DNA from 2 places in the Rahnella sp. R3(2024) genome. Region 1 is predicted to be linked to the other one. Evidence: predicted binding sites of a transcription regulator. Region 1 holds the regulator's gene; the other holds the start of a gene.

Region 1 (4,215 bases):
GATATCCGGTTTTCACCCCTGTACGGGCCTGCACTTTCGGCGGATCAGGCACCAGCAGGACAATCGCAGCCGCAATGGCAAAGGCCAGCAGACCGAGAATCGAGAACGATCCGCGCCAGCCGAGGGTATCGAGTGCACGGACGGCGATGAGCGGCCCGGCGGTCATCGCCAGCCCGGCGGAGGAGAGCAGAATGGACTGGGCGAAGGTACGTTGTTCGAGGGCGAAGTTGGACACCACGGCTTTTGCGCAGGAACAGGGGTAACCAGAATGGCCGATGCCTGAAAGAAAGCGAAACGTCACCAGCAGCCCCAGACCAAAGCCCAGTGCGCCGAAACATAAGGCGAAGCCCCCGAGAAGAAACAACGATATCGCCAGCACTTTTTTATAGCCAAACCGGTCATTCAGCCAGCCGGCGGGAATTTGAAACAGCGAATAGGCGAGGAAGAACATCCCGGTGATGTAGCCCAGTTGCTGCGGCTGAAGAGTAAATTCGCGCTCTATCGGCAACAGCGCAAAGCCCATCACCGTTTTGTCGATATACACCACGACATAGCCCACGAACAGCAGGAAAATCATCAGGGAACGACTTTTCATAGCGGATATCCCTTTTTGTTATCACCACGTCAGAAGTTCTCACTGTCGGGCGAAAGATAAAATGCGACATACGTCACGTAATCAACTGAATAACAACGCATTATTTTAACAACCCTGACGCTATCAGCTTTACAGTGCGGCCATAAGATGCAATTTTTGGGCGGGTGATGCTTTTTACTGATAGGGATCGGGATGCGCTATTTGCCGAAATTACAGCAACTGAAGGTTTTCCAGCAGGTTATCCGCAGCGGCAGTATTCGCGGTGCGGCGCGGGCGATGAATCAGTCACAACCGGCGGTCAGCAGAACGTTGCGGGAACTGGAACACACCCTCGATACGCAGCTGATTGTGCGCGGCAATCAGGGCATGGCGCTGACCGAAACTGGACGCGCATTTGCCCAGCGGATGCAGTTCATCCTTGAAGAACTGGAACGCGCAGCAGAAGAAATTCAGCAAATTAATCAGTATTCGCAGGGGTCGGTGGCGATAGGTTTTTCTTCACTGCTGGCGCTGACGGTTTTTCCGGCACTGAATGAGGGGTTCAAAACCCAGTTTCCGCAGTCGAAATTGCTGATCAAAGAAGGTCAGCTTTCGGTGCTGTTACCGGCGCTGCGCGAAGGCCGGCTGGATTTTGCCGTCGGCACCGTCGGGCCGGGCTTTCCGCTGGAGGATCTGGTGCGCGAACCGCTGTTTAACGCACCGTTTGGCATCATCGCGCGGCGCGGTCATCCGCTGGCACACGCCACCTCGCTTGAGGAACTGCATGAGGCGCGCTGGGTACTGCCGGAAACGGACATGGGGTATTACCCGCAATTGCAGCTTTCGATGGGCGGATTGCATCCGCCGTTCGCAGAAACGCCGGTGCGAACGGATTCGGTAGTGTGCGGGCTAAATATGGTGTTGCAGTCAGATTACCTGACCATTGTTGCGCGGGCGATGCGGGCGCCTTTTGGATTGCAGGATAAGCTGTGTCTGCTCAATATCGACACCCTGCCACAGGCGGAATACTGCGTACTTTATTCGCAAAAATCGCCGCTGACGTTTGCCGCGCGGCGATTTTTGGATTTACTGCGTCATCAGTGCCAGACGTATGACTGGTCGTGACTTATTCGACGTTAACCACTTCAAAACTGTGGGTGATCGAGGCGGCTTTGCCCAGCATCAGAGAAACGGAACAATATTTCTCAGCTGACAGGCTGACGGCGCGCTCCACAACCTTATCAGTCAGGTCCTTACCGGTGACGATGAAGTGCAGATTGATGTGTGTGAACAAACGCGGTGCTTCTTCGCGACGTTCTGACGTCAGTTTCACTTCACAGTCACGGACATCGCTGCGGCCTTTTTGCAATATCGACACCACGTCGATCGCGCTACAGCCGCCCGCTGACATCAGCAACATTTCCATCGGGCTCGGTGCTTTATCACCGGCATTCCCGTCCATTAAAACCTGATGACCCGACGCGGATTCACCTAAAAACGTCAGACCTTCCACCCATTTTACGCGTGCGTGCATTTGCTTATCTCCTGGCGTTCTTATTCATCAAATTTTCACCCCAGAGTACCCTTTCACCTAAAAACTGGCAACGTAACCCGATCGCCATCATGCTGAAGCGAGACAACACAAGACAGCATTGCAAACCTGTGTTACAAACAAAGCCGAAACATACTTTCCAGTAAATTGCGGTGACGGTTTTCGCGGTTTAAGAACAGAACCCAAGGTGATAACAGCAATTAACAGGCTGTTTCACTCCGACATCCGCTTGCAGCATTTCTGGTGAGTTACATGCTGATAGGGCGCATTAATATTCAGACGCCGTACAGGGAACTCTGAGCCCTGTGATTTTGGGCAGCGATAATAACAGAGGATAATAGCAAATGGTTCTCGGCAAGCCACAAACAGACCCGACACTTGAATGGTTCCTGTCTCACTGTCATATACATAAGTATCCTTCTAAAAGTACGCTGATTCACCAGGGTGAAAAAGCCGAAACGCTGTACTACATCGTGAAAGGGTCGGTTGCCGTCCTGATTAAAGATGAAGAAGGCAAAGAGATGATACTTTCCTACCTTAACCAAGGTGACTTCATCGGCGAGCTGGGACTCTTCGAAGAAGGTCAGGAACGCAGTGCCTGGGTACGTGCTAAAACTGCCTGCGAAGTGGCTGAAATTTCTTATAAAAAATTCCGCCAGCTGATTCAGGTTAACCCGGACATTTTGATGCGCCTCTCCGCGCAGATGGCAAACCGTCTGCAAATGACGTCAGAGAAAGTCGGTAACCTTGCTTTCCTCGACGTAACGGGCCGTATCGCTCAGACCTTATTGAATCTGGCCAAACAGCCAGATGCCATGACCCACCCGGACGGGATGCAGATTAAAATTACCCGCCAGGAAATCGGTCAGATCGTCGGTTGCTCCCGTGAAACCGTCGGCCGTATTCTCAAGATGCTGGAAGATCAGAGCCTGATCTCCGCACACGGTAAAACGATTGTCGTTTACGGCACACGTTAATCCCTCAAAAAAAGGCGCGACAGCTTACTGTCGCGCCTTTTTTATGGGCTAAGCTTCATCCATGACGCTATGGCGAAGGCTGTTTTATCATCCCGAAGTGAACTATGCACTGCGTCAGACGCTGGTGTTATGTCTGCCGGTCGGCCTCTGCTGGCTGTTTGGGAATCTGCAAATGGGCCTGTTGTTTTCCCTCTGCCCTGCCTGCTGTAACGTCGCCGGTCTTGATACTCCCCACAAACGCTTTTTCAAACGTCTCATTATTGGTGGTGCTCTGTTTGCGCTGGGCAGCATTCTGCTGCAAGTGATGCTGACCGGGTGGCACCTCCCGCTGCCGCTGATCATGCTGTCGCTGGCATTATTACTGGGCGTCACCGGCGAAATCAGCCCGCTCCATGCGCGTCTGTTGCCCGGTGCCTTGGTGGCGACCATCTTTACCCTGAGCATGGTGGGCGTCAGGCCGATGTGGCAGGCACCCGCGCTGTTTGCCGCAGGCACCGCCTGGTACGGCCTGTTTAACTGGGCGTGGTTTCGCATATCAAAAGAACAACCGATGCGCGAAACCCTCAGTCAGCTGTATTTGCAACTGGCGGATTATTTCGAAGCTAAATACAGCCTGCTGACACAGCATACCGACCCTGAAACCGCATTGCCGCCGCTGCTCAAGCGCCAGCAACAGGTCATCGATCTTATCGCCCTGCTTTATCAGCAGCTGCACATGCTGCCGCAGCACGGACATCATCATCACTACAAGCGGCTGTTTCAGCGTTTTCAGGTGGCGCTGGATTTGCAGGAGCACATTACCGTCAGCCTGCATCAGCCGGAAGAAGTGCAAAAGCTGGTGGAAGAGAGCCATGCGGAAGCGGTGATCCGCCGTAATGCTCAGGTGATTTCAGCCCGTCTGCGGGTGATTGCTGACGACATTCTTTACCACCGTCTTTCCGGGCGTTTTACCATGGCGAACGAACTGGCGGCGCTGGAGAAAATTGCCGCACGCAATCCGGATAATCCGGTCGGCCAGTTCTGTTATTACCATTTCAGCCGCATCGCACGCCTGCTGCGTACCCAGAGGCCATTGTACCGGCGCGATCTGATGAATACTCAGCCACGCCTGC
Region 2 (4,215 bases), 760 kb from region 1:
CCCGGCGAGGTGCCATTCACGCAGCTGGCGGCAGGCTTCATTCAACACCCATTCGCCGATAGGAATGATCAGACCGGTTTTCTCCGCCAGTGGCAGGAACACGTCCGGGCTGAGGGTTTTACCTTCGCGCTCCCAGCGCAGCAGGGCTTCAAAGCCGCTGACCGGCCCGTAAGGCGCGATAAATTTCGGCTGATAATGCAGACGTAATTCGTGATGCTCGATCGCCAGACGCAAGTCGTTAAGCATCTGCAACTGATTTTGCGCATTGGCGTTCATCGAAGGCTGGAAGAAACTGTGGCCGTTGCGGCCTGAGTTTTTGGTGTGATACATCGCCGCATCGGCGTTAAGCATCAGTTCGCGTTCGTTCTCGCCGTCGCCCGGATACACGGCAATACCAATACTGGCGGATACCAGCAGTTCGTAGCGCGAAACGTGGAACGGGCGGGCAATCAGGTGCACCAGTTTATCCGCCAGCTGTGAGGCATCGGTCGGCTCGGTGATTTCTGTCAGCAGGACAAACTCATCGCCGCCCAGCCGTGCCAGCGTATCCGACGCGCGTAAATGCGACAGCAGCCGCTCGGTCACCGACACCAGCAGCTGATCGCCAATGTGATGGCCAAAGGCATCGTTGACCGCCTTGAATCCGTCGAGATCGATAAACAACACCGCAAATTCGGATTCTCCCCGCGTGGCTTTCTGCACGGCCTGGCCGAGACGATCTTCCAGCAGCAGACGGTTGGGCAACTTGGTCAGGTTGTCATGCAGGGCTAACTGGGTCAGCTCGCGATTGGCCTGCGCCAGGGAAGACGCGAGCACCGACGTGCGCGCCTGCATACGGCCATCGAGCACCGAGATAATCAGCGTGATCGCCAGGATCGCCAGCGTCACCACAATGACCAGCAGCGCCAGCCAGTTGTTATCCACGCCGCTGTTGGCGGCCATGCTGTGGCTCATCGGTGGGAAAGTGGCGGCGGCCATGCCGGTGTAATGCATGCCGACAATGGCGGTGCCCATGATCACGGCGGCGCTGATGCGCAACAGACGCACGTTAGGCGACTGCTGACGTAAATGAAAGGCCATCCACAGCGCCGCACCCGACGCCACCACGGCCACCAGTACGGACACCATCACCCACGGCACGCTGTAGATAACAGGCGGCATCATGCGCATCGCGGCCATGCCGGTGTAATGCATCGCGGCAATCCCGCCGCCCATCAGCAGTGAACCGGCCAATAAACGCATCATCGGTAACTGCGGCAGGCACACCAGCCACAGCGCAAAGGCGGAGGAAATAATGGCGATAAGCATGGAGAGTAAGGTGATCAGCGGGTCATAACCCATTGATACCGTTGAGTTGAATGCCAGCATTCCAATGAAATGCATCGACCAGACGCCGATCCCCATGGCGATTGCGCCACCGGTTAACCAGAGACGGGAGGCCTTTCCCTGAGTGGTCGCGACCCGCCCGGCCATATCCAGCGCGGTATAAGAGGCAAGCATTGCAACAATGAATGAAAACATCACCAGCACATTGTTGTAATTACTGGAAAACATGTAAGGCTCCACACAAGCAGGGGTCAATGAGACGGGCTGTTTTTATATTCGGCGTTAATCGCATCACGAGTTATTAAAGGCGAATGAAGTCACGAAAATCTGTTTTCGCGTAATTAAGATTAATCTGTAAGTGGTTTTAATCAAATAAAAAAAACGCATGCAAAATTACACCTGATGAATGCAAGGTTTTTTTAAAGCGTGATAAACAGAGAACCAAAGTCTTGTCTATAGTTAACAAATAATTAAACGTCACGGGATGGAACAGATTCATGATTAAAGTACATCATTTAGATAATTCACGTTCACAGCGAATTTTGTGGATGCTTGAAGAAGTGAGCGTCCCTTATGAAATTCAGCGTTATCAGCGGGATAAATCGACCATGCTGGCGCCCGCGTCTTTGAAGAAAGTGCATCCTTTGGGAAAAGCGCCGGTGCTGGAAGATAACGGGCTGATCCTTGCCGAGTCTGGCGCCATCATTGAATACTTACAGGAAACCTATGACGCCGAAGGGGTGCTGAAGCCATCGGCTCTGGCCGAGCGTCAGCAGTACCGCTACTGGATGCATTACGCCGAAGGGTCACTGATGCCGCTGCTGGTCATGAAACTGATTTTCGGGCGCTTAGGCAAACCGCCGATGCCGTGGCTGATCCGTCCGATTGCCGGTGCCATCGGGCAGGGCGTGCAGAAAAATTACATCGATAAACAGCTGACCACCCACATGGATTTCCTTGAGCAGCATCTGGCCGTCCACCCTTATTTCGCCGGTTATCAGTTCAGCGCGGCTGACATCCAGATGAGTTTCCCGGTAGAAGCCATTAATGCGCGCGCAGGGTTGGGAAAATATCCCCGTCTTAATGCCTGGTTATCCAATGTCACGGCGCGACCGGCTTATCAGAAAGCCCTGGAAAATGGAGGGCCATTCACCATCATGCGTTAAGTTTATTTCAGGCTGAGATTTCTTTGTGCCGCGTTGTTTTTATTTTCCGGGCGTTCGTGCGTGACATATTTACGTGATGAACGCCTTTAAATAAATAACCCTTAATAACTGTCATGGTATTTTATTTTCAACGTTTGCATGCCCGTTCCTGATTTATCTCCGGTGTTTCAGTGCTGAATTTTATTTCTGACGCCGCCGCGTTTTTCACCCGCCGCCCCCGCCTTTTTTGCGTTGCTGTCATCGCGTGCGCAACCGATATCGTTCAGCAAACCGCCATCGGGACAAATTTGCAGCAAATTCGCGTTTTTCTTGACCGGACAACGGTAAATTGTCGGCAAACAGAGTTGAAAAGAGGGTATAAGAGGCCGGATAATCGTTTGCGCTAAATTTTAGTCCCGCCATACGCGATGTGAGTTAAACGTTTGCCCTGCACACGTGACGCCGGTTTTGCCGGTATTTCGTGCATCAGGTAAGGAAGCGAACGTGAAGAAACGGTTTCATAATGACCACGCAGGCTAATCAGTAAAGACATCCAGAGGATTTTCCATGTCGAGTCAACAACCTCAAACGGGCCGCGCTGTTGCGCCAAAGGGCCCGCTTGATGCTTATTTCAAAATCAGTGCGCGTGGCAGCCATGTGCGTCAGGAAGTGATCGCCGGGTTAACGACGTTCCTGGCGATGGTGTATTCGGTGATTGTGGTGCCGTCAATGCTCGGCAAAGCGGGCTTCTCCCCGAGCGCGGTGTTTGTCGCGACCTGTCTGGTGGCCGGTTTCGGTTCCCTGCTGATGGGGCTGTGGGCAAATCTGCCGCTGGCGATTGGTTGCGCCATTTCTCTGACGGCGTTTACCGCGTTCAGTCTGGTCCTTGGCCAGCACATCAGCGTACCGGTTGCGCTGGGTGCGGTGTTCCTGATGGGCGTGTTGTTCACGATTATCTCGGTCACCGGGATCCGTTCGTGGATTTTGCGCAACCTGCCCATGGGCGTTGCGCACGGTACCGGCATCGGCATTGGTTTATTCCTGCTGCTGATTGCGGCTAACGGTGTCGGTCTGGTGGTCAAAAACCCGCTGGACGGTTTGCCTGTTGCGCTCGGCGCGTTCACGTCGTTCCCGGTGGTGATGACGTTGCTCGGTCTGGCGGTGATTTTTGGTCTGGAGAAGCTGCGCGTTCCGGGCGGTATTCTGCTGGTGATTATCCTGATTTCCGTTATCGGTCTGATTTTCGATCCGGCGGTGAAATATCAGGGGCTGTTCGCGATGCCTTCTCTGGCGGGCGCGGATGGCAAATCTGTCATTTTCGATCTCGACATTATGGGCGCACTGAAAGCGGCGGTATTGCCAAGCGTTCTGGCGCTGGTGATGACGGCGGTGTTTGACGCCACCGGTACCATCCGTGCGGTGGCCGGTCAGGCGAATCTGCTGGATGAAAAAGGCCAGATCATCAGCGGCGGCAAAGCCCTGACGGCTGACTCCGTGAGCAGTATTTTTGCCTCGCTGGTCGGGGCATCGCCTGCGGCGGTGTATATCGAATCAGCAGCGGGTACGGCGGCAGGCGGTAAAACCGGCCTGACGGCCACGGTTGTCGGCGTGCTCTTCCTGCTAATGTTGTTCCTGTCTCCGCTTTCTTATCTGGTGCCTGCTTATGCCACCGCCCCTGCGCTGATGTATGTCGGTCTGCTGATGCTGAGCAACGTAAACAAATTGGATTTCAACGATTTCGTTG

The links. Region 1 encodes CRP, which controls carbon source genes, mostly activating them, when cyclic AMP is high. Its sites were predicted from a motif close to ATGTGANNNNNNTCACAT; they were not measured.
Region 2: a site for CRP is predicted at 1,683-1,700, ahead of ABSH60_RS11560 (glutathione S-transferase). Genes of this name have one in related genera too.

What each region holds. Positions count from the first base shown of each region.
Region 1 is NZ_JBHGBU010000001.1:1,790,173-1,794,387, forward strand. Features, by position in the region: gene ABSH60_RS08175 (MFS transporter) at 1-595, opposite strand, end outside; gene ABSH60_RS08180 (LysR substrate-binding domain-containing protein) at 788-1,699, shown strand; gene ABSH60_RS08185 (OsmC family protein) at 1,701-2,108, opposite strand; gene crp (cAMP-activated global transcriptional regulator CRP) at 2,471-3,103, shown strand; gene ABSH60_RS08195 (YccS/YhfK family putative transporter) at 3,165-4,215, shown strand, end outside.
Region 2 is NZ_JBHGBU010000001.1:2,551,160-2,555,374, forward strand. Features, by position in the region: gene ABSH60_RS11555 (bifunctional diguanylate cyclase/phosphodiesterase) at 1-1,554, opposite strand, end outside; gene ABSH60_RS11560 (glutathione S-transferase) at 1,824-2,492, shown strand; gene ABSH60_RS11565 (hypothetical protein) at 2,875-3,024, opposite strand; gene ABSH60_RS11570 (NCS2 family permease) at 3,039-4,215, shown strand, end outside.